One region of the Brevibacillus sp. MER 51 genome, then DNA from elsewhere that is predicted to be linked to it. Evidence: riboswitches for the same ligand, from Rfam matches in the RefSeq annotation. Region 1 holds a riboswitch; each other region holds the start of a gene.
What was found. Region 1 has a riboswitch for cobalamin ahead of metE (5-methyltetrahydropteroyltriglutamate--homocysteine S-methyltransferase). Riboswitches for the same ligand answer to the same signal wherever they lie in the genome.

Region 1 (6,421 bases):
CCAGATCCGCCTCGATTTTTTCCGAGCTGATGCTAGCGATCACTTCTCCTTTGGTTACCAGATCGCCGACTTGTTTGTTCCAATGGGAAACCGTTCCCTCTTTCATCGCCATTCCCATCTTCGGCATGAGTACCTCTACTGCCATCGGTTTTCCCTCCGTTTTCTTTCTTTCGTTCTGAATCAGACACTCAACAGCGATTTGTCGCCAAGCAGTTCGGATACCACTTGAATCACCGTTTGTGGCGTCGGTAAGTACAGGTCCTCCAGCACAGGTGAGAACGGAACCGGGGTATGCGGTGCTGTAATCCGCTTGATCGGCGCATCCAGACTGTCGAAACCTTTATCCGCGACCAAGGCCGCGATGTCGGTCGCAATGCTGCAGCGTGGATTTGCCTCGTCGATGACAATCAGCCGATTCGTCTTTTGTACGGACCCCAAGATCGCATCCTCATCGAGCGGCGACAGGCTGCGCGGATCGACGACCTCCGTTTCAATCCCTTTCCTAGCGAGCTGCTCCGCCGCCTCCAAGGCTGTATGCACCTGTTTACCAACCGCGACGATCGTCAAATCCGAACCGGCCCGCTTGATGTCAGCCTTGCCAATCGGAATTGTGTAATAACCGTCTGGCACCTCCCCCGTCATGTTGTATAGCGTTTTATCCTCAAAAAAGATTACGGGGTCATTGTCCTCGATGGATGCCAGCAGCAGCCCTTTCGCGTCAGCAGGTGTGGAGGGGACTACCACTTTAATGCCAGGAATGGCCGTGAACAGAGCATAAAGGCTTTGCGAATGCTGCGCCGCCGCCCGGAATCCGGCGCCGTGCGTCGTGCGGATCGTAACTGGCACCTGTGCTTTGCCGCCAAACATGTACCTGAACTTGGCCCCCTGGTTCAACACCTGGTCCAAGCAACTCCCAATGAAATCGTTGAACATCAATTCCGCAATCGGGCGAAGACCAGTGGTCGCAGCAGCCATCGCCGCCCCGATATAGCCCGCTTCGGTAATCGGGGTATCCAGCACCCGCTCTCTTCCGAACTCCTGGACGAGGCCTTTCGTTACTCCGAGAACGCCTCCCCATGCCTCTTCATCCTGCAAATGGTCGACCTGTGCCCCGCCGGCTACATCCTCGCCCATCAAAATCACGTTTTTGTCTCTGCGCATCGCGAGTTTCATCGCCTCGTTGATTGCCTGCGACATGCTCATTTTTTTGGTCATGTTCCCTTCCTCCTTTGCTATCGTTTTTTCAGTACGACACGTATACGTCTGTCAGCAGTTCGGACGGCTCCGGGTACGGACTGTTTTCCGAAAACGCGACTGCTTCCTCGACCGCCTTGTCAACCGCAGCTTCGATTTCATCCAACTCGTTTTCAGTAAACAGCTTTCCGGAGAGCAAATCGTTCCGGAATTTCCTGATCGCATCTATTTCCGACAAATGCGCCTTCTTGTCTTCTTCTTTTTTGTATTTCTGGGCGTCGCCCTCAAAGTGGCCGTAGTTGCGGTACGTCACGCACTCGATCAGAGTCGGCCCCTCTCCCCGGCGGGCACGCTCGATCGCTTCCTGTGCAGCCTGATAAACGGCCAGCACATCCTTGCCATCCACTCGGATGCCGGGAATATTGTAGGCGATCGCACGGTCCGCAATGGTTTTGCAGCTGGAGGCGTACGAAAACGGCGTGGCTTCCCCATATCCGTTGTTCTCTGCTACAAACACGGCTGGCAGCTTCCAAATGGCTGCCAGGTTGATCCCCTCATGGAACGTCCCCTGGTTGTTCGCTCCGTCACCAAAGAAACATACGCTTACAGCGCCTGTCTGCTTGTACTTGGCAGTCAAAGCGGCTCCGCAAGCAAGCGGATAGCCTCCCCCGACAATGCCGTTCGCCCCGAGCATTCCTTTGTCCAAATCCGCAATGTGCATGGAGCCTCCCTTCCCTTTGCAAAGTCCCGTGGCTCTACCGTAAATCTCCGCCATCATTCCATTCAGATCGCACCCCTTTGCGATGCAGTGTCCGTGCCCGCGATGCGTGCTGGTAATGGTGTCGCTGTCGTCCAGGTGCGCGCAAAGCCCGACCGCGATGGCCTCCTCCCCCGCGTATAAATGGACGAAACCGGGGATTTTCCCTTGGCCGAACAGGTCGTGCACCTTGTCCTCGAACTTCCGGATCTCCAGCATTTTTTGGTACATCCAAGCGGCCTTTTCGCGGGACAACGGAATCCCTTTGACTTGCTGATCCACTTTCGTCATTTACGTGTCTCCTCCTCGAACATGTTTTATTGAGGTCCAGCCTTTGACTCAAGGCATATCGCAAAAAGTATGCCAACCGCCGAAGCAGGTCACATTGCGGTTTTTTGTAACCGCTTTACTTTTTGGGGGGAACAAAAGTGGACACCTGTCTCGTTTTGTCTCGTTTTGTCTCCTTTTGTACACTGGCTCACCGCATGCCTTTGGACGGATAAGGGGTACGGCGAGGGATGAATTTTTGGAAATGGGTAATGTTTGCGAATAAAATAAGGAAGCCTCCGGTAACCTGTCGCAAACAAGTTAACCGGAGGCTTCTCTGTAGCACGGTGTTTCTCCTTACCTCTCTTCCTTCCGCTTCCTTCTCAATACATGGCGTTCCTTCGCTTTTTCATACTGTATCCGCTCTTCTTCTGTACCAGGAATGACACCAGGCACGCTCGTCGGCTTTCCTTGATCATCGAGGGCAATCATCGTCAGATACGCGCGTGCTGTCATCCGCTTTTCTCCGGTCAACAAGTTCTCCGCTTCCACTCTCACGAATACTTCCATCGATGTCTTATGGGTCCAGGTGACGTATGCCTCCAGGTTGATTGCTTCCCCCGTCTTGATTGGCGCTAGAAAATCAAAGGAATCGCTGGACGCAGTGACAACAGGCTTACGGCAATGCCGCATGGCTGCGATGCAGGCGATCTTGTCAACGTATGCCATGACTTTCCCGCCGAAAATGGTATGGTGGTGATTGGTATCCGGTGGCAAGACGAGATCAGTCAAAAAAGTTCTCGATTGTTGGATCGGTCGCGCTTCTGTCATCATTTGTGTGGCTCCTCTCATCGTGTGCACCTTCCCTACAGGGCTGTCAAACGACTCCGAATCGCTTTGGTTGCCGCAACCATGTTTCGCAATGACTGAACGGTTTCTTCTCTCCCTCTTGTCTTCAGCCCGCAATCCGGGTTAATCCAAAATTGATCAGGTGGAAGTACTTGTACACCTCGGGCTACCATATCTTCCATTTCAGAGACAGCTGGAACTCGGGGGCTATGGATATCGTATACGCCGAGCCCGATGCCTTTGTCATATGTACCTGTTTCGAACACTGACACGAGCTCTCCGTGGCTGCGGGAAGTCTCAATCGAAATCACATCGGCATCGAGCTCGCTGATGACATCCATGAAATCATGGAATTCGCAGTAGCACATATGTGTATGAATCTGTGTGCTCGGCGCAACGGTAGAGGTCGCTAGACGAAACGCTCTGACTGCCCATTCGAGATAAGCGGCTTGCTCTTCTTTTTTGAGCGGAAGTCCTTCGCGCAGCGCTGGTTCATCGACCTGAATCATGAGAATCCCCGCTTCTTCCAAGGCTTCTACTTCCTTTCGCAATGCCAACGCGATTTGTTCGCACACTTCTTCTCTGGAGACATCTACCCGAGTAAACGACCAGTTCAGAATGGTTGCTGGACCCGTTAACATGCCCTTCATTGGTTTGTCGGTCAATGATTTTGCATACACACTTTCCTTGACCGTCATTGGTGCCACAAACTCTACATCTCCGTAAATAATAGGAGGCTTGACGCAGCGTGAGCCATATGATTGCACCCAGCCGTTTTTCGTGAACAAAAAGCCATCGAGCTTTTCGCCAAAATACTCAACCATATCTGTTCGTTCGAACTCACCATGGACCAGGACATCCAGTCCGAGCTCTTCTTGGATCTCGATCCATTCCTTGATTTGCGCCTGAATGAAAGCATCGTATTGCTCCACTGACCAACTCCCTTTTTTAAACTGTTGTCGGGCTTGGCGAACCTCTGCCGTCTGCGGGAAGCTTCCGATTGTGGTAGTTGGCAGCAGTGGAAACTTCCACGTATTTTGTTGAATCTCTCGACGTTCGGGATAAGGAACACTTCTTTCAAGTTTTGCAGTAGCGATTTGACGTAAAGCATTCTTTACTTCTCCCCGATTCCTCGCTGGGGATAATGCTAGCCTCAGCAAGTCCGCTTCATTTTGGGCGATCTCTTTTGATATAACATACTTACCGTATCGGAATCCTTGGACTAAAAGCTGTACTTCCCCCAGTTTTTCGTCGGAAAACGCCAATGCAGGCATGACTTCCTCTGGCAAACCGCTCTCTGCCTCAACCGTTACCGGTACATGCAACAAACTACTGGACGGCTGCAGCCACAGCTTTTCGAGCGGAACAATCTCGGAAATTTCTTTGACCAGCTCCCATTTCTCCTCAATGGATGCACGCCATATGTTTCGACCGTCGATGATTCCCGCTGCGAGAATCTTGCCTGCTGGAAACCCGTGTTTTTTCAGATTGGTTAGATTTCGCTTCGCTCCGTGTACAAAATCAAGACCGATTCCCTTTACCGGTAAGGAAACCAGCTCCTCGTACCAATCCACCGCTTCAAAATAGGTTTGCAGCATGCACTGCAGATGTGGTAGAGCTTGACCGATTTGCGCATAGATACGCTTGATGAGGGCGCGTTCTTGCTCCGAAACATCCAGTACAAATGCAGGCTCATCGATTTGCACCCATTCCACACCGTGCAGCTCCAACTCCCGGAGAACGTCTATGTAGAGCGGTACGAGTTGATCCACGACGATCTCCAATTCGTTTTTCTCATATCCTTTGGACAATTTGACAAACGTATACGGGCCTACAATGACAGGCTTTCCGATGATGCCATACTTTTCTTTGGCCTCCAAATATGCCTGGAGAGGCTTGTTCTCGGTTATGGTTGGTTGTCGTTCCCCGAATTCCGGGACGATATAATGGTAGTTCGTGTTAAACCATTTCGTCATTTCGCTGGCGACAGCTTCTTTCGAACCGCGAGCCATGGCGAAGTATGTCGCTAATGAAACCGGGCCGCCCTCGTATTCATAGCGCTTGGGGACCATTCCAAACATCACAGCCATATCCAGCATGTGATCGTAGTACGTAAAGTCACCTACAGGGATCAGATCGACCCCTTTTTCCTGCTGAACCAACAGGTTTTGGTGACGGATTTGCTCCATTTGCTGGACCAGGCTTGCCTCATCGAGGGTGCCAGCCCAAAATGCTTCCAATGCCTTTTTCCACTCGCGGTTCTTCCCGATCCGTGGATATCCCAAATTGCTGCTTTTCATGAGCTTCCTCTCCATTCTTCATTCGATCCTGACTTGAATCCGCCCAATAAAAAAGGCATCTCCAACGATGAAAAAGAACGTTAGAAATGCCAAATAAGCACTGAGATCACAGCATCCTAACACCTCCCTATCTCCCGTAGGTTAAGCAGTGTCGTCGAAACAGGCAGGTCTCCTGACTTTGGGATCATCATCTGCACATGCCTTCCCAATCCGTTTGGATCAGTGGCTAATAAATGTGCCGACTCCCCTCATACAGTGGCGGGACCGTGTCGGATTCTCACCGACTTCCCTTTTCATCCTTGGTCGAGCGTGATAACCAAAGAACCTGTTCCCACTCTTATGAAATTGTCATGGTTCTGTGAAGTGCCCCCTTAAACGAGCAGGGCAGCATACTGTTCATACAGTAACACATATTCCATTTTTTGTCATACTAAAATCTAAAATCATCGTCCGTCAATGGTTCTACGTTTAGCGTGCGGACATAACCATTTCCTTTTTTCGAGAAGAAGTCATGCTGCTTCGTCTGCGTACGAATGCCGTTCAGCACGATTGGGTTCACTTCTTCCTCTGGGAAAAGCGGGTCCAGCCCCAGATTCATCAATGCCTTGTTCGCGTTGTAGCGCACGTAGGCATGAACCTCGTCAGCCAATCCGATTTCCGTATACAACGAAGTCGTATAAGCCTCTTCATTTTCTTGCAGCTCATGCAAAAGGGCATACAGCTCCTCTTTTGCTGCGGTCTGCTCGACCACACTCAGACCTTGATAGACTTCTTGCGCGAGAACGCCGACATAGAGTCCATGGATGCTCTCGTCGCGAACAATCAAATCGATAATTTCCCCGCTGCTTGTCATCTTTCCTTGACCCGCCAAATAGAGCGGATAGAAGAAGCCGCTGTAAAACAGATAGCTTTCCAGGAAGACGGACGCTACCATCGCCATGTACAAGTCTTTCGGTTTCTCAATTTCTTGATAGCGTTTCGAGATGAGGGCCGCTTTCTTTTGCAGATGTGGATTATTTTCTACCCACGAAAAAATACCGTCAATCTCTTCTGT
Region 2 (6,421 bases), on a different contig from region 1:
CGATTATTTTATGCAGGAAGGCGAGGAGATGGCATTGCTAGCTTACAGCATTCGAAGAATTTTAATGCTCATTCCTGTCTTAGTGGGCATGTCAATCATCGTTTTTTCCATTATTCGTGCCATCCCTGGTGATCCGGCTTTGACGATTTTGGGAGAAAAGGCAACACCACAAGCGATTGCAGACATACGAGAAGCGTTGGGATTGAATAATCCGTGGTACATACAGTATTTCGATTATATGAAAGATATTTTGAGCGGAAATCTTGGGGAATCGTTACAAACGAATGCGCCGATTTCAGATGAAATCATGCCTTATTTGGCGGCGACGACTGAACTTACGATTGTGAGTATGCTGATTGCGGTGTTTATCGGTGTAAATGCAGGGATTCTTTCTGCGTGGAAGCAAAACTCCTGGTTTGACTACTGTGCGATGTTGATCGCCTTGGTTGGTGTATCCATGCCAATTTTTTGGCTAGGTTTGATGGAGCAGTGGGTGTTTGCCCAAGAGCTGAAATGGCTGCCATCAGTTGGTCGCGACGATTCGCGTAATCCCGTAGAGGCCATTACGCACTTTTATATACTGGATACGATGATGGCTGGTCGCTGGGATCAGCTATGGGAAGTTATCAAGCATTTGATCCTGCCAGGCATTGCATTAGGTACGATCCCGATGGCGATCATTGCACGTATCACTCGTTCGAGCATGCTGGAAGTCATGCGTGCCGACTATGTCAGAACCGCTCGTGCAAAAGGGCTGACACAGTTTTGGGTCGTGTACAAGCATGCGCTGAAAAATGCAATGATCCCTGTTTTGACGGTAATTGGTTTGCAAACAGGGTTGCTGTTGGGTGGAGCTGTTTTGACAGAGACGATCTTCGGATGGCCAGGTGTCGGTCGTTATATTGTGACCGCCATTGGAAACCGTGACTATCCGGTTATCCAATCCGGTATCCTTGTGATCGCGACGATTTTCGTCCTGATCAATCTCTTGGTCGACCTTCTGTATGCCTATATCGATCCTCGCATCAAATATCGCTAAGGAGGGACGAAGAGACATGGCACAACCACAATTACAACCACAAGATCAGGTAGTACCTTTAAAAGTGAAGCAAGAAGAAGTAGTCTCTCCTTGGAAGGATGCATGGAGGACACTACGAAAAAACAAGCTGGCGTTGGTGGGCTTCGGGATTATTTTGTTTTTCATTGTTGTGGCGGTATTAGCTCCATGGATTGCTCCGTATCCGTACGACGAAGGTCAGCTCGTAATGAAAAACAAGCCACCTTCCGAAGAGCATTGGTTTGGAACAGATTACAATGGTCGTGATGTATTTAGTCGCGTTATTTATGGGGCACAAATCTCCCTGTGGGTAGGGACGTTCTCTGTCATTGGCTCCGTTCTCGCAGGGACCTTGCTCGGTCTTTTGGCAGGATATTATGGCAGATGGATTGATACGATCATTTCGCGTCTCTTTGATATTATGCTTGCATTTCCAAGTATTCTTTTGGCAATCGCTGTCGTTGCCATCTTGGGGCCTTCTTTGCAAAACGCCTTGATTGCCATTGCGATTATTAACATTCCGACATTTGGACGGCTAGTACGTGCCCGTGTATTGAGTTTGAAGGAAGAAGAATTCGTCATGGCGGCACGGGCAATCGGAATGAAAAATTCCCGGATTATCATGCAGCATATTTTGCCGAACAGTCTCGCACCAATCATTGTGACAGGGACAATGGGGATCGCAACAGCGATTATCGAAGCAGCTGCACTTGGCTTTCTTGGGCTGGGAGCACAAGCACCAGAACCAGAATGGGGAAAAATGCTCGCTGATTCACGTCAGTACATTCAGAAAGCACCATGGACCGTTATTTTTCCGGGGCTCTCTATCATGCTGACCGTTCTCGGCTTTAACTTGATTGGGGACGGCCTGCGCGATGCACTTGACCCGCGGATGAAAAGCTAGTCCAATCGCAAAAAAGACAGAAGGGAATGTGATGCCGTCCTTCTGTCTTTTCTTGTTTATCCTTCTTCCATGAAGGTGCGGCACAACTGATTGAAAGCAGGAGCAGCTTTCGTGATGACTTGATGCTTTACGTTCGGGATCATTTCGAGTCTTGCTTTTGGCAATTTCATGCTAAGCGTCTGCGCATAATGGTGCATCCGTTGATCACGTTCGCCATAGGCAAGTAAAATCGGAAGCTGGATGTTGCTCAGGCGCTCTGTACATTGATATCGATGTCCGGCAGCGTAAAGGTATTTCAGGCTAGTAGGATCTGTTTTGGAGGCGTGTGCCGTCCATTTTTCGCGCATTTCTGGGTTATCGACATGTGAGGAAGCAATGGAACGGGCAAGAAGAGGAACGCCGTGAAGCATCGACAACGCCTGGGCCATCCAAAATCGTCCATGTAAATACAGGTCATTCACTTCGGAAAACCCGCTCACGAGTATACCGCCTTGTGCATGATCAGGATAGCGAAGACAATATTCAAGGGCGATAGAGGCACCTTGGGAGTAGCCCAAAATAAAGGGACGCTCAATGCCGAGTGCCGGGATCAGCTTATGGAGCCGTTCTGCCAGCTCCCCAATGGAAAAGGGCTTCTCCATCGGAGAACTGTCGCCATGTCCGGGTAAATCAGGGACAATGAGCTGATATGTATCTGCGAGTGTTTGCTGATAAACAAAATTGATAGAGCCGATACATGGCGCATGGATACACAATAACGGCTGGCCTTTTCCTGATATGTGAAAAGCAAACTGTTTGCCATCCTGATGGACGAGTATTTGTTCCATTTTCATTTTCACCCCACCTATAGGTTGTCCGATCCAAGGGAGATTTTTCAATTGAACTCTTCTTTTTTTGATGGGGAAGTGGTATTCTCGCAATAGAATAATTGGTGAAAGCAGGGTGAAGAAGTTGTTTCAAGAGCGCATTTCGAAGCTCCACACGTTTTTGACAGAGCAAGAGCTGAACGCGGTGTTGATTACCTCTCCCAAGCACGTCTACTATTTGACCGGATTTTTTACTGACCCGCATGAACGTTTTATGGGTCTTGTTATTCCTGCTGAGGGAAAGCCTTCCTTGATTGTACCTGCTCTTGATCGTGAAGCAGCGGCAGAAGCTTCGTTCGTTCAAGATATCCATACACATACGGATATCCAAAACCCGTATGAAATTCTCAAGCAAGTGTTGCCAGCGAACTTGGCGAAGCTCGGCATTGAGAAAAGTCATATGACTGTCGAGCGCTATGAAGCACTTGGACAAGTTGTTCTGGCGTCAAGCTATGTGGACGTGGAAGAGCCACTCCGTGAAATGCGTTTGATCAAATCCGCGGATGAAGTGGATCGTCTGAAACACGCTGTTCAGTTGGTCGAGGATTCCTTGCGGGAGACCCTGAAAAAAGTTCAGAAAGGCATGACCGAGACAGAAATCGTAGCTGAGCTGGAATTCCAGATGAAGCGCTTGGGCGCAGAAGGCCCATCCTTTACGTCCATGGTATTGGCAGGGGAGAAGTCGGCACTTCCACACGGAAAGCCAGGAACCCGCCAGGTGCAAGAAGGCGACTTGCTTTTGTTTGATATCGGAGTAGCTGCAAACGGATATGTATCCGATATTACTCGTACCTTTGCTGTAGGCGAGATCAGTGCCCAGCTGCAAGAGATTTACGAGACGGTATTGGCGGCCAACGAAGCGGCAATTGCTGAGATTCGTCCCGGTGTGACCTTTGCGCATTTGGATAAAACCGCTCGCGATGTCATCACTGCAAAAGGCTACGGTGAATACTTCATGCACCGTCTTGGGCACGGACTTGGGATGGACGTACATGAATATCCGTCTGTTCACAGCCAGAACCAAGAAGTGCTTCGACCAGGGATGGTTTTTACGATCGAGCCGGGCATCTATTTGCCAGGTGTAGGCGGCGTGCGGATTGAAGACGATGTATTGGTTACGGAAACGGGCGTTGAAATACTCACGCAGTTCCCGAAAAAACTGACTTCCATCAACTAATGAAGAAATCATAAAAATTGAATACGTATCGAATGGTGCTGGATGGCATATGCCGTCAGCTTAAAAGGGAAGTCCGGTGAGAAACCGGCGCGGTCCCGCCACTGTAACGAGGAGTGCCTAGCAAATAGCCACTGTTTTTTGGAAGACAAAAAATGGGAAGGTAGCTGGGTGTGTTGATCCGTAAGCCAGGAGACCTGCCATGCGATCCTATACAATCGACCCACGAGGATGGGGCAGATGTGGAAGCAGTCTATAAAAGGGCGCCTTTATGCCTGCTTATAGTTATATCTACGTTTGTCATGCACCTCCCGATTGAAATGGGGGGTGCTTTTTTGTGGAGGATTTGGTTCAAGCCATCATTTCCAAACAGAAAAGAGGATTACAGATGATGAAGGCAAACAAAACGCATACAGTAATAAAAGGACTAGCTTTCGGTATTATGACAGCTGCCATGCTTTTGGTTTCGGCATGCGGCTCCACTACGACAACACAGGCTCCAGCCAAAACAGAACAAACAGCTGCTCCAGCAGCAGAAGGCAAGCCTGTAACACTAACCAATAATGGTATCGAAATGACTTATCCAACAGCACCTGAGCGTGCAGTGACTTTGAACCAGCACGTCACCGAAATCATGCTGGCATTGGGCCTTGCTGATAAAATGGTCGGAACTGCTTACCTGGATGATGAAATCCTTCCTGAGTTAAAAGCAGATTACGACAAGATTCCGGTACTGTCTGACAAGTATCCTACGAAAGAAGTGCTGCTGGCAGCGAACCCAGACTTTGTCTACGCCGGATGGAAAAGTGGATTCGGCGAAAAGGGTGTAGGATCGATGCAAGATTTGGAAAAGGTCGGCATCAAATCGTATCTGCAATCGTCATCTAGCATGCCTGGCCCGACTATCGACGATGTGTTTGCGGACATTACGAACATTGGACGCATTTTCCGTGTGGAGGACAAAGCCAATGATTTGATCCATAAAATGAAGAGTGAAATGGATCAAACAATGAGTAAAATTGGCAAGATTGACGAGCCACTAAAAGTGTTCGTGTACGACAACGGGGAAGATAAACCATTCACAGCAGCCAACAACTACATGACATCCTTAATCAAGAATGCAGGTGGTAAGAACATTTTTGACGATATTCAAAAGGGTTGGGCAGAGGTAAGTTGGGAACAAGTAGTAAGTCGCAATCCAGACGTGATTATTATCGTAGATTACGGGGACAGAACCGTCGAGCAAAAACGCAATTTCCTTTTGAGTAAAAAAGAATTGGCGGATATCCCTGCGATTAAAAATCAACGACTAATGGTATTGCCTTTGTCCGCAGCTTCTGAAGGTGTTCGAGCATCGATTGCACTGAAAATTTTGGCGGAAGGACTCTACCCGGATAAATTCAAATAGAGTACGCCCCTTTTAAGGGAGGGAATAGCACTGCAACAGATCAAGTTACCTTATATCATCCTTACTTTACTGGTCGGACTTTTCCTCTCGATTACGTTCGCAGTTACCCTGGGATCAGTAGAGATTAAGCCGACTACGGTATGGAAAATCGCCTTATCAAAAATTCCGATGTTGGCCCAATTGATCGAAGTGGATTGGTCCAAAGGTGAGCAAACGATTATTTGGGATATTCGCTTTCCTCGTGTACTCTTGGGGGCAATCGTCGGCGCAGGTCTGTCTGTCGTGGGAGTAGCGATTCAATCGTTGGTTCGCAACTCCCTGGCTGACCCGTATGTGTTAGGCGTATCTTCAGGTGCTTCGGTTGGCGCTACCTCTGTAATTATTTTTGGAGCATTCAGCATGTACGGGCAGTATGCGCTATCCTTTGGCGCTTTTACAGGCTCCCTTGTGTCCATCATTCTTATTTTTACGCTATCCCGTATTGGTGGACAAAACTCGACGGTACGCCTGCTCATGGCTGGAATTGCGATATCTGCGATCTTGTCGGCCATTACCAGTCTGCTTGTTTTTTCAGCGCCAAATGAGCATGGAATTGGGACGGTCCTGTTTTGGTTAAGTGGCAGTCTGGCTGGCGGGAAATGGGAGTACCTGACGATCCCTACAATGATTGTCGTCATCTGTCTCATCGTCTTAATGGCCCAATACCGCTCGCTCAATGCGATGCTGATGGGCGAAGAGTCAGCGGGGACATTGGGGGTGAATACGGTACAATTCCGCAAGCTTCTCCTGGTAATCACGGCACTGCTCACGGGGGTGATCGTGTCCATCGCGGGATCAATCGGTTTTGTCGGATTAATGATGCCCCACATCGTCCGTGTAATGGTTGGATCAGATCACAGACGTGTCCTGCCTGTCAGCGCTTTGTTTGGCGCGATCTTTCTCATCTGGGTTGATGTAGTTGCCAGGCTTGCCTTTGCACCGGAAGAGCTGCCGATTGGTATTTTGACAGCAC
Region 3 (6,421 bases), on a different contig from region 1:
CGTCTTTCGCCAAGGTCCATTTCTGCAGGGTATCGCGTTCTTTTGAAAAGGAATAGAAGGGGATGGCCCAGCCGCAAGAAGTCTTTACTTCCTGTACGTTTACGGAAATGATTTGACGAGCGCCGGGCAGAAGAGGGAAGTCCTTTACGAGCTCATCCCACCGAGGCGTATCCGGGAGAATAACCGTTCCTTTGCCGAATAGGCGCATGATGAGAGGAGGGCCTTCAAAGGCACAAAACATAAGAGTAATCCTGCCATTTTCCTGCAGATGTGCACTGGTTTCATTTCCGCTTCCAGTCAGGTCTAAATAGGCGACCTCCGTAGGCGATATGATGCGAAAAGAATCGTACCCTTTCGGTGAAAGATTCACGTGACCATCTGTGTCCATTGGAGCAGAGGCAACAAAGAACATCCGTTGCTTCTTGATAAACTTCTCATGCTCAGGTCGTAACTCGGAAAAAAGCTGACCCATTTTTGCACCCCTCCAAGTAATGGGATTTTTTTACTGCCCTTATATTACGAAAAAAATATGAAGATTTTGTGTTGTTTTTCACCAGCGCCTCCCAAATAGGTGATAAAGTGTAAATATTCTCGCAACAAAATAGTTTTCGAAAAGGAGGAGCATTTACATGCAATCATCAAAGCCTATTTACTTAGGGGAGCGCATTCATTTGATAGACGGTTTCGATATGGGCTGGCCAGAGCGTACGGGGACTTATGTCATCGCTGAAGAAGAACTGACTTTGGTCGAAACAGGACCAAGCCCCTCTGTCCCATACATCAAGGCCGGTCTCGCCAAGCTCGGTTATACGCCGGAACAAGTAAAATACATCATTGTGACACATATTCATTTGGATCATGCAGGAGGAGTAGGACTGTTTTTGAAGGATTGTCCAAACGCAAAGGTCGTCGTCCACCCGAAAGGTGCACGTCATCTCGTAGATCCGAGCCGACTGATCGCAGGGGCGAGAGCGGTTTATCACGATGATTTTGATCGATTGTTCGATCCGATCGTGGCAGTTTCTGAGGAGAGGCTTTTGATTCGCGGCGACGGGGATACACTGAAGATCGGAGAAAATTGCGTGTTAGAGTTTCTGGATTCGCCGGGACATGCCAATCATCATTTCAGCATCTACGATCCCGTAAGCCGCGGCATGTTCACAGGGGATACGGCAGGTGTACTTTATCCACAGCTTCAAAAGGATGGCATACACCTCGTGCTGCCATCTACTTCCCCGAATCAGTTTGACCCCGATGCCATGCTAGCGTCTCTAAGCCGTTTTGAAGCACGCAAGCTAAATCGCATTTACTTTGGTCATTATGGGATGTCTGAGCAGGTAGATGATGTGTACCGCCAAATACGTGAGTGGCTCCCTGTGTTTGTTGAGGAAGGAGAGTCAGCGATTGCTGCTGGACAAACCTATGAAGAATTGTCTCGTACGCTGTTTGAACGAATCTCGGATCATCTACAGTCACAAGGCATCAGTGGTGACCACGACGTTTTCGAAGTACTCAAGCTCGATTTGCAAGTATGCTCCATGGGCATTCTGGTTTATTTGCACAAACGAGAGTAGCCTGCGAAAAGCTTTACATTTGCCTGAACCTTTTGTTCAGGCGTTTTTCATTTTTAGCAGGCAAGAAAGTATTGGCTTACGTGTTTGTCATTCTTTTTTCATCCAAGGAATGCTATGATGTAGGATGAATCATGGACTGTGACAATTTCAAACGTAACAGCAAATAGGTGCCTCGTCTTTTCTTAAAAAGATCGGGTGAAAAGGGAAGTCGGTGAAAATCCGACGCGGTCCCGCCACTGTAAATCGGCTCGTTCCTCAGCCGTAAGCCAGGAGACCTGCCTGTTTGTTTTCGTGCCTGTTGCCTTCGCGGAAAGGATCGGCCTATTTCAGGAAGCAGACCATCCTGTCTGTTTGCCCTGAGGTGCCGACCCTTTGATTTCCGAATGGAAGCAAGGGTCGCTTTTTTTATTGGAAGGTACAGTCAATCAGACATGAAGAAAGGAAGTTCTACATATGAAACGTTCATTGCGATTCATGATCCCACTACTGGTAGCGGTGAGCCTCGCGGGTTGTGCGGGTAATGATAATAGCCAGCCAGCACCAGGTGGACAAACAGGTGCACCGCAGACAACACCGCAAGAGAGCGCGGCCGAGCAGCCTGCAAAACAAACAACGTATCCATTGACAGTCACGGATGCGACTGGAAAAGAAGTAACTTTTGCAAAAGCTCCTGAGCGAATCGTCTCAACATCACCTGCCGAGACAGAGATATTGTTCGCATTAGGCTTGGAAGATCGGATCGTAGCTGTCTCAGACTATGACGATTATCCAGAAGCGGCGAAGGCAAAGCCGAAAATTGGCGGCGTCGTCAAACCGAATGAAGAAGCCATTCTCGCTCAAACGCCGGATATGGTCGTCGGTGGGATTTCGATGGAGAAGCCAGTGGCTGACAAGCTAAAATCTCTCGGAATGCCCGTCTACATTACCCATCCGACAAAGATGGATGACATCCTTAACAATGTTTTAACAATGGGAGTTATCACGAATACACAGGAACAAGCCGAAAAAGTCGTCGCGCAAATGAAGAAAGACATCGCGTACGTTCAAGATGCAGTGAAAAATGTAAAACAGGAACAGAAGAAAAAGGTATACCTGGAATTCTCCCCAGGCTGGACAGTCGGAAAAGGCGAGTTCATGGACGAACTCATCACACTGGCTGGAGCGACAAATATTGCTTCTGACACCCAAGGCTGGAATCCGATCAGTGAAGAAAAGATTTTGCAAAACGACCCAGACGTCATTTTGTATGCGAGCGGAATTACCGATGAAAAGACCGGCGTCAAGCTGGAGGATATGATCGCGAATCGCAATGGTTGGGATAAAATGAAGGCGATTCGTGAAAAACAAATCTTTGGCATGGACCAAAATATTTTGTCCCGTCCTGGTCCGCGCATTACACAAGGCTTGATCGAAGTAGCCAAGGCGATTTACCCTGACTTGGTGAAATAAAATGAAGAAACGATTGTTCATATGGGGAGGAGTCAGTTGTCTTGTCCTTCTGGCATCAATAGTCATCAGCATCTCGATGGGGGCGGCACAACTCCCGATCTCACAAGTATGGCTCATCCTGCTCCAGCAGATCCCGGGCTTCTCTGACTGGATTGCCGAAGCGTGGCCAGAGTCATCTGAGCAAATTGTCATGAAGGTTCGTTTTCCACGCGTTGTATTGGCTGTCTTGATTGGGGCTTGCTTGTCGCTTGCGGGAGCGGGCTTTCAGGGAGTTTTGCGCAATCCGCTCGCCGATCCGTTTACGATGGGCGTGGCATCAGGTTCTGCTGTCGGAGCGGCCTTTTTGATCCTGTTTGGCTTGCAAATCAGCTTTTTGGGTGCATGGAGCACGCCTGTCGTCGCATTTCTTACAGGTCTGCTCAGTCTATGGATCGTACTCGGACTCGCGAACACGCAAGGAAAGCTCCAAACAGAGACCCTGATTTTGTCTGGAGTTGTGGTGCAGGCTTTTCTCGGCTCGCTCGTTTCCTTTATGGTTTCGCTATCCGATCAGACGGTGAATGAGATCGTGTTCTGGCTGATGGGCAGCCTGTCATTTCGGGGCTGGGCCTTTACGTACGTCTTGATTCCGTACTTGGTCATCGGTGGAATGGTGCTGGTGAGCTATGCGCGTTCCTTGAACCTTTTTGCATTGGGCGAGCGGCAGGCTGCGCATCTCGGCGTCCATGTGGATCGAACAAAGATGGTGGTTCTGGTCGTCTCGACTCTTCTGACGGCAGCAGCGGTTTCTATCGCGGGAATTATCGGGTTCGTTGGCCTGGTGGTACCGCACCTCGTCCGTATGCTGGTTGGTCCTGACCACCGTATTTTGCTGCCGATGGCTGCGATCTGCGGTGGCATCTATGTGCTGTGGGCCGACACTCTCTCCAGAATGCTGCTAAGTCCCACAGAAATCCCGCTCGGTGTCGTGACAGCATTTCTGGGAGCACCGTTTTTCGCTTATTTATTGAAGCAAAATAAACGCTTTAGGAAGAGGTAACGTAAGCTTATGATCAATGTGCGCAGCTTGCAGAAATCGTATCAGGATACGCCAGTTTTGCACGGAATCGATTTTTGCGTGGAAAAGGGAGAATTTTTTGGCATCATCGGGCCCAATGGAAGCGGTAAATCCACCTTGCTGAAAATGATTTCAGGAGTCATCAAGGCAGATGCCGGAGACATTTTGCTTCAGGAGAAAAAGCTTCTTTCCTATCCACGCAAAGAGCTTGCCAAAATACTGGCTGTTTTGGAGCAAGAGGGTCTGCCGCCAGTCGGCTTTCGTGTCCGAGAGGTGTTGGAGATGGGACGCTTTCCTTACCAAAATTGGCTGGGCGAAGAAAAGCAGGATGTCGCATCGCTCATTGATGAAATCGTCCAGATGCTCGGTCTTGAACATTTGGAAGAGCGCACACTGGATCAGTTGAGCGGTGGGGAAAAGCAGCGCGTGGCTTTGGGGAAGGCATTGATCCAGCGACCACAGGTGCTATTGCTGGATGAACCCACGACTTACCTCGATATCGGGTATCAGATTCAACTGATGGACATTGTGCGAAAATGGCAAAAGACGACGCAGGTGACGGTCATTGCTGTGCTGCACGATCTGAATCTGGCCTCCTTATACTGCGATCGTATCCTGATGCTGCATAAAGGAAAGCAGATAAGCGTCGGCACACCAAAAGACATCTTGCAAAGTGACAGAATAGAGGCTGTATACGGAACCAGACCGATTGTCATGGAGCATCCTGTTCATCATTTGCCGCAAATTATTTTGCAATCGCAAGTGTAAGGAGACAGAAGCATGATTGTACTGATTACAGGTGGAGCACGCAGCGGAAAAAGCACATTTGCCGAAAAATACGCAGCTCATTTGGGCTCCTCGGGTGTTTACATCGCGACTGCACAAATCACTGATGAGGAAATGGAAGAGCGGATCTTGCACCATCGCGACCGCCGCTTGCAGTCCAACTTTCCTTGGCAAACGATTGAGGAGCCGTACGCATTGACAGAATGGCTTGCGAAGCTGGGAGCACAAAAGGACATACAAGAACAGCAGACGGTGATTTTGGTTGATTGCTTGATCCTTTGGCTGTCCAATTGGCTGTTGTATGAGGGAGAGGAGCAGCCATTTGAGAAAGTGCTCCAGCAGGTTGATGTGCTGGTAAAGAAGCTAAAAGACTACCCCGGTACCGTTTTGCTGGTGACAAATGAAGTAGGCGACGGGCTCGTCCCGCAACATCCGTTGGGCCGTATGTTTCGTGACTTGGCAGGGTTGATGAATCAACGTGTGGCAACTGTTGCCGATCAAGTTTTTCTTGTCACAGCAGGGATTCCGGTGGAGCTAAAAGGACAAGCTTTCCGATTTTAGCTCGGTGAAAAGACGGTTTCGAGTCGTCTTTTCACCTTTTTTATGATATAATACAAGAAAAGCCATGGAAGGGATCAGGATACCATGCGTCCCCATAGGACGATCTGGAAACGTTTTGACCTCTCCTACATCTAGCTTCGTAGTAGTCGCTCGTCACTGAAGACGACCAATCTACTACGAAAGCGGGGCCCTTTGTATGAGTAGCGACTTATACTTGCGATGTTCCTCGGTAGTCGGTTGGTCGTCTGTGCCTAAACCGACAAAAATGCGAGGAAACCATGATGAGGAGAGCGCTGCAGTTATCTAAGCGTTACAGTATGATTTTGTTTGGAGCTTGTTTACTTGCTTTTGCGTATTATCACATTAACTTTCAGAACCATTTGTCTGAAGGTGGGTTTGTTGGCTTGGGGTTACTGGCGAAATACGCCTTTGACTTGTCGCCAGCGATGGTGATGCTTTTACTGGATATTCCACTGTTTTTGGTTGCCTGGTTAGTTAGAGGCCGCCAGTTCATTTGGGACACCATTTTTGCATCACTTGCTTTTACCATGTTTTACGATTTGTTTGAACGATTTTCACCGATTGTCATGGATATGAGCAGAATGATGCCGCTGGCGTCTGTCTTGTCCGGTGTATTGACCGGGCTGGGTACCGGATTGGTTCTGCGCTATGGAGCTGCGACAGGTGGAGACGATATTTTCTCCCTGTTGATCAGTAAGTACACGGGATTGTCCATTGGTACGGTCTTTCTTTTACTGGACGTTATTGTGCTTTGCATGTCGTTCTGGTTCGTACCGATGAAAGAGATGATGTATACCATTTTGGCCGTTGTCATTTCCAGCCAAGTCATCACCTGGACCGTCAATCATGGTGCAGGAATGGAGGTCATGGAAGAGGAGCACGGGCATGGAAGCGTCTCGATGACCCACCGGTAATGAGTAGATATTCAGTTGAAAAACATGCCTATACAAAAGCAAGCAAAAGGCCAAGTCGG

Region 2: it holds a riboswitch for cobalamin, as region 1 does, so the genes downstream of both, M3630_RS04490 (ABC transporter substrate-binding protein) here and metE (5-methyltetrahydropteroyltriglutamate--homocysteine S-methyltransferase) in region 1, are expected to answer to the same signal.
Region 3: it holds a riboswitch for cobalamin, as region 1 does, so the genes downstream of both, M3630_RS13980 (ABC transporter substrate-binding protein) here and metE (5-methyltetrahydropteroyltriglutamate--homocysteine S-methyltransferase) in region 1, are expected to answer to the same signal.

What each region holds. Positions count from the first base shown of each region.
Region 1 covers NZ_JAMAUS010000001.1:538,621-545,041, forward strand. Annotated here, with positions in the region: gene M3630_RS01980 (dihydrolipoamide acetyltransferase family protein) at 1-145, opposite strand, end outside; gene M3630_RS01985 (alpha-ketoacid dehydrogenase subunit beta) at 181-1,215, opposite strand; gene M3630_RS01990 (thiamine pyrophosphate-dependent dehydrogenase E1 component subunit alpha) at 1,244-2,242, opposite strand; gene M3630_RS01995 (acyl-CoA thioesterase) at 2,576-3,070, opposite strand; gene metE (5-methyltetrahydropteroyltriglutamate--homocysteine S-methyltransferase) at 3,085-5,367, opposite strand; cobalamin riboswitch at 5,513-5,711, opposite strand; gene nrdF (class 1b ribonucleoside-diphosphate reductase subunit beta) at 5,798-6,421, opposite strand, start outside.
Region 2 covers NZ_JAMAUS010000002.1:67,838-74,258, reverse strand. Annotated here, with positions in the region: gene M3630_RS04510 (ABC transporter permease) at 29-1,039, shown strand; gene M3630_RS04505 (ABC transporter permease) at 1,056-1,961, shown strand; gene M3630_RS04500 (alpha/beta fold hydrolase) at 2,018-2,788, opposite strand; gene M3630_RS04495 (M24 family metallopeptidase) at 2,913-4,004, shown strand; cobalamin riboswitch at 4,021-4,220, shown strand; gene M3630_RS04490 (ABC transporter substrate-binding protein) at 4,390-5,409, shown strand; gene M3630_RS04485 (FecCD family ABC transporter permease) at 5,434-6,421, shown strand, end outside.
Region 3 covers NZ_JAMAUS010000005.1:364,435-370,855, reverse strand. Annotated here, with positions in the region: gene M3630_RS13990 (pyridoxamine 5'-phosphate oxidase family protein) at 1-472, opposite strand, end outside; gene M3630_RS13985 (MBL fold metallo-hydrolase) at 630-1,574, shown strand; cobalamin riboswitch at 1,723-1,871, shown strand; gene M3630_RS13980 (ABC transporter substrate-binding protein) at 2,028-3,023, shown strand; gene M3630_RS13975 (FecCD family ABC transporter permease) at 3,025-4,062, shown strand; gene M3630_RS13970 (ABC transporter ATP-binding protein) at 4,072-4,848, shown strand; gene cobU (bifunctional adenosylcobinamide kinase/adenosylcobinamide-phosphate guanylyltransferase) at 4,861-5,427, shown strand; gene M3630_RS13960 (YitT family protein) at 5,706-6,362, shown strand.